Regions from separate parts of the Halomonas sp. A3H3 genome, predicted to be linked through region 1. Evidence: predicted binding sites of a transcription regulator. Region 1 holds the regulator's gene; the other holds the start of a gene.
What was found. The regulator LexA, encoded in region 1, represses DNA repair genes until DNA is damaged. The targets are predictions, from matches to a motif close to TACTGTNTANNTANACAGTA.

Region 1 (2,203 bases):
GACTGTAGGCAAGACCCAGCAGGCGCATAAACACTTTCAAACTATTGCGCTCGGCGGGCACCGCGAGAACGGTAGTTGCCATGGTCTCGAGCAGTGTTTCCAGCGGGATAACGCGCCCGGCGTGTTGGCCCTCGAGCTCATCTAGAGCAGTATGAAAGCGCTGACTAAACGGATCCAGGTAGCGGGCAAAAACGGCCTGAATCAAGGCTTTTTTGGAACCAAAATGGTAATTAACAGCGGCTAAGTTAACCCGCGCTTTGCTAGTGATGTTGCGCAGCGAAGTTTCAGCAAAACCCCGCTCTGCAAACAGCACCTCGGCGGTGTCGAGTATACGGGTCACCGTATCAGATTGAGCCATGTCGCTCTCCAGGGAAACAGTTGTTTAAAACATAGCAAAATACTATGCCATAACGTAGGCGGGCTCAACGCTTGATTTATTGACAAAATGTGACGTATTAAATAAGCAGAAACTTAGTTTCAAACGATTAGAAAAATTGCATAGACATCGGCAATAGGCACTGACAAGCCATATACTGGACAGAGGAACATACTGTATACTTAAACACTTATTGATTAAGTCGACATTTAACTTGTTACTGTCTATTCACTATTTATGGAGTCTGGTATGTCGCGTCCGCTAACCGCTCGCCAACAGCACGTGTTTGATTTTATCGTTAAGACCATGGGCGAATTTGGCTACCCTCCTACCCGCGCCGAGATTGCCAAAGCACTTGGCTTCCGCTCACCCAATGCGGCTGAAGAGCACCTGCGCGCGCTGGAACGCAAAGGTGTTATTCGCATTATCCGCAACACCTCTCGCGGCATCCGCCTGCCCAACCAGGAACCTCAAGAAGTCCTGGATAGCGCAGTCACCGCCTTACCCACAACCAACGTGGAAGCCCCACCCACTGGCCTGCCTGTGATCGGGGAAGTAGCTGCCGGCAGCCCCATTTTGGCCGCCGAACATATTGATCGCTACTGCCCGCTACCGGCCGAGTACTTCACTCCCAAAGCTGACTATCTGCTGCGCGTACGCGGCCTTTCCATGAAGGATATTGGCATTTTGGAAGGTGATTTACTGGCGGTTCATCGCACTGACCGGGTTCGCGATGGCCAGATCGTGGTTGCCCGCCTGGACGATGAAGTAACGGTTAAACGCTTCAAACGCCAGGGGCACCAAGTGACGCTGTTTGCAGAGAACCCTGATTTTGCGCCCATTGAAATCGACCTGCGCTCTCAAGCGCTCGATATTGAAGGCGTTGGAGTCGGCGTAATTCGTGGTGGCAACGGCCAGGCACTCGGCTAATAAATCCGCTACTGCAGGTCGATATAGCGGTGGTCATTGAAGGTGGCCACCCAGTTTGGGTGATAGACCAGCAGGATGCTCAGCAGCATGCCAGTAATAAATGCCTCTGAAGGCATTAGCAGTGGTAAAAAACGCGCATACTCCTGGGCGAGATAGATCGCCTCAGGGTCTGTACCCGCGACGATAATCAGCACTACCGCCGCCAAGCCTCCTCCCAGCGTTGCCAGCGCCGCGCCAAAAAAGCCGCAGGCAAACAGAAATACCATCAAGTTATCCGGCAGGCGGCGATCTACCAGCCGCCATACCGTGCCAATAACGGCCGCCGGGACGATCCCGGTAACCAGCACATTTGCCCCCAGCAACATCCACTCATTGCTGCCAATCACCACCATGGCAATGTTGATCAGCACGTTGCTAATCAGCGCTAATGGCGCTTTAAAAACGAGTGTCATCAATACTGTAAAAACAAGGTGTAGCGTTAGCCAATCAACAGCCTGGGCACGAAGCTGCCACATCAGCATCACCGCCAGCGTAGCACCCAGCCAGCGGTGCTGAAGCGCTGAATCCGCTATCAACACCTGCCAGGGCCGCCCCCAAAGCGCCCATGCGATCACTGCTAACGAGAGTAGCCAGGTGAGCAGCAGCGCCCAGGGCGCTAATACACTTTGCGCGAATGACATGGCTGCCTCTCAGGTTGATGAGCGTTAGCTAAATACCACTGTCTTGTTACCGTGCACCAGCACGCGGTCTTCCAAGTGCCAGCGCAAACCGCGAGCGAGCACGGCTTTTTCTACATCACGTCCAAAGCGCACTAAATCCGTGGGTGTATGGCAGTGGCTAACGCGATGGATATCCTGTTCGATGATAGGGCCTGCGTCGAGTTCCTCGGTCACATAG
Region 2 (2,203 bases), 280 kb from region 1:
ATCGAGCCATTGGCGATGCGCTTTCAATCCCTTCAAGTCATCAAAGAGAATCTGATCAAGACGCTCTGGCGTAGGTAGTGCCACCATTACCTCAAGCGTCTTTGCGGAAGAAGAGGCGTGTGTTGCAAACCGTTTGAGCCAAATCGTGTCGGCTACCGCGATGTGGTTCAGTGTGCCAAAAATCGAGCCGAAGAACGCTCCACGCTCTTCAGCTAGTTCAGAGGCGCTCAGCTTACCGGCGGCATCATAGAGGTTAGTGTTCATCCACTGGTTATAAGTGGCTAACTGTTCGAAGTGTTGTTGAAGTGTCATGAGTTAAGACCCAAAAGCAGCATCTATTTAGAACGTTTGAAATATGGGGGAAGAACAGCATCACCGCCCGCCTGCTACATCAATGAATGACCCCGTTACATAAGAGGCTTCGTCCGAGAGCAACCAAGCGATGGTATTAGCCACTTCTTCAGCGCTACCGCCACGCTGCATAGGAATCTGGGGAGCTAAACGATCAACCCGCCCTGGTTCTCCACCATCGGCATGCATATCAGTGTAGATAAAACCGGGGCGAACGGCGTTAACACGAATCCCCGAGCCAGCAACTTCGCGAGACAACCCCTTGGTTAGGGTATCCATGGCACCTTTCGATGCAGCGTAGTCAACATATTCAAAGGGCGAGCCTGTTTGCGAGGCAAGCGATGAGACATTGACGATTGCACTACCTGCTGGGAAGCGCCTGACGGCTTCTCTGGAGCACAGAAAACAGCTGACCACATTGCTATTAAGCACTTGGTTGAAGCGCTCAAGGTCGATATCGACCAGCTTGGATTGAGTAAACAGAATGCCTGCATTGTTAACCAAATGTGTCACCTTGCCAAAGCGCTCTTCTGCTGCATCAAACAGGCGGATAACGTCAGCTTCACTGCTAACATCCGCTTGACAGGCAAACGCTCGACCACCCGCTCGAATAATGCAATCAGCCACATCATCTGCCAGCTCCCTATTAGCAAGATAGTTCACGCACACTGCATAGCCTTTTGCGCCTAGCAATTTTGCGGTGGCCGCTCCGATACCTCGGCTTCCCCCTGTCACGATGACCACTTTCGACATAACGTTTCCTCGCTGGCTCTTTAGTCACAAACCCACCTTGCACATTAAACCCACGATAGTTCTTTGGGTAGCGCCCTTTTAGCTACTGCAAGTTAATTAATTGACTGGCTATTGATTTCTTGCCACCTTACAACTACTGTATATAAAACCATATCAAAAGAGGTGAACCATGACATCTCTTGGAACACCAAGCTCCTATAAGGGTCGCGGGGCAACGTACGATCCGCACAATCGTTTTGCGCCTACCCGCAGCGAGGAGGAAGATGACGGCTGGTGGCGGGAAGAGGCCTCTACGACTATCGCTACCGAAGTGCGTGAGGAGGTGAGCAAAAGTGCTTTGTCGTGGAATCGCTCACCAGATTTACCTTTTGATCGCTCGCTGAACCCATATCGCGGCTGTGAGCACGGCTGCGTTTACTGCTATGCCCGTCCTTCTCACGCCTACTGGGACTTATCCCCAGGGCTGGATTTTGAAACCAAGCTGATTGCCCGCAGCGGCTTGGTAGAGCGGTTATCCGAAGAGCTGTGCCACCCTAATTACGTGTGCCGCCCGATCAACCTTTCCGGCAACACCGACTGTTATCAACCGTTAGAAGCTACCTACAAAACCACTCGCCGCCTGCTGGAGCTGCTACTGGAGTGTCGCCATCCGGTAACGCTGGTGACTAAAAGCACCTTAGTGCTGCGCGATTTAGAGCTTCTGGCAGAGATGGCCGAACACCGGCTGGTGCGCGTGTTTGTCAGTTTGACCAGCCTGGATGCCAACTTGAAACGCACATTAGAACCACGGGCGGCATCACCTCAGGCGCGCTTGCGGGCCATTCGTGAACTGAATACCGCAGGTGTTCCAGTTGGTGCGCTCATTTCGCCGGTTATTCCGGGGCTAACCGATCATGAAATCGAAAAGCTCTTGGAAGCCGCCAGCCGTGCAGGGGCGAGAACCGCCGCCTGGATGCTGCTACGTTTACCCTATGAAGTGGCACCGCTGTTTGAAGCGTGGTTAGAAGCGCACTACCCTGAGCGCGCCGCAAAAGTGATGAGCCTAATGCGTCAGTGCCGTGGCGGTAAAGCGTACGATGCCAAGTTTGGTAAGCGCTTT

Region 2: HALA3H3_RS18280 (PA0069 family radical SAM protein) is a predicted target of LexA. The motif match lies at 1,239-1,258, and genes of this name have one in related genera.

The regions. Positions count from the first base shown of each region.
Region 1 covers NZ_HG423343.1:4,325,259-4,327,461, reverse strand. Annotated here, with positions in the region: gene HALA3H3_RS19630 (TetR/AcrR family transcriptional regulator) at 1-358, opposite strand, end outside; gene lexA (transcriptional repressor LexA) at 626-1,306, shown strand; gene HALA3H3_RS19620 (energy-coupling factor ABC transporter permease) at 1,315-1,986, opposite strand; gene purU (formyltetrahydrofolate deformylase) at 2,011-2,203, opposite strand, start outside.
Region 2 covers NZ_HG423343.1:4,046,876-4,049,078, reverse strand. Annotated here, with positions in the region: gene HALA3H3_RS18290 (DinB family protein) at 1-312, opposite strand, end outside; gene HALA3H3_RS18285 (SDR family oxidoreductase) at 373-1,104, opposite strand; gene HALA3H3_RS18280 (PA0069 family radical SAM protein) at 1,274-2,203, shown strand, end outside.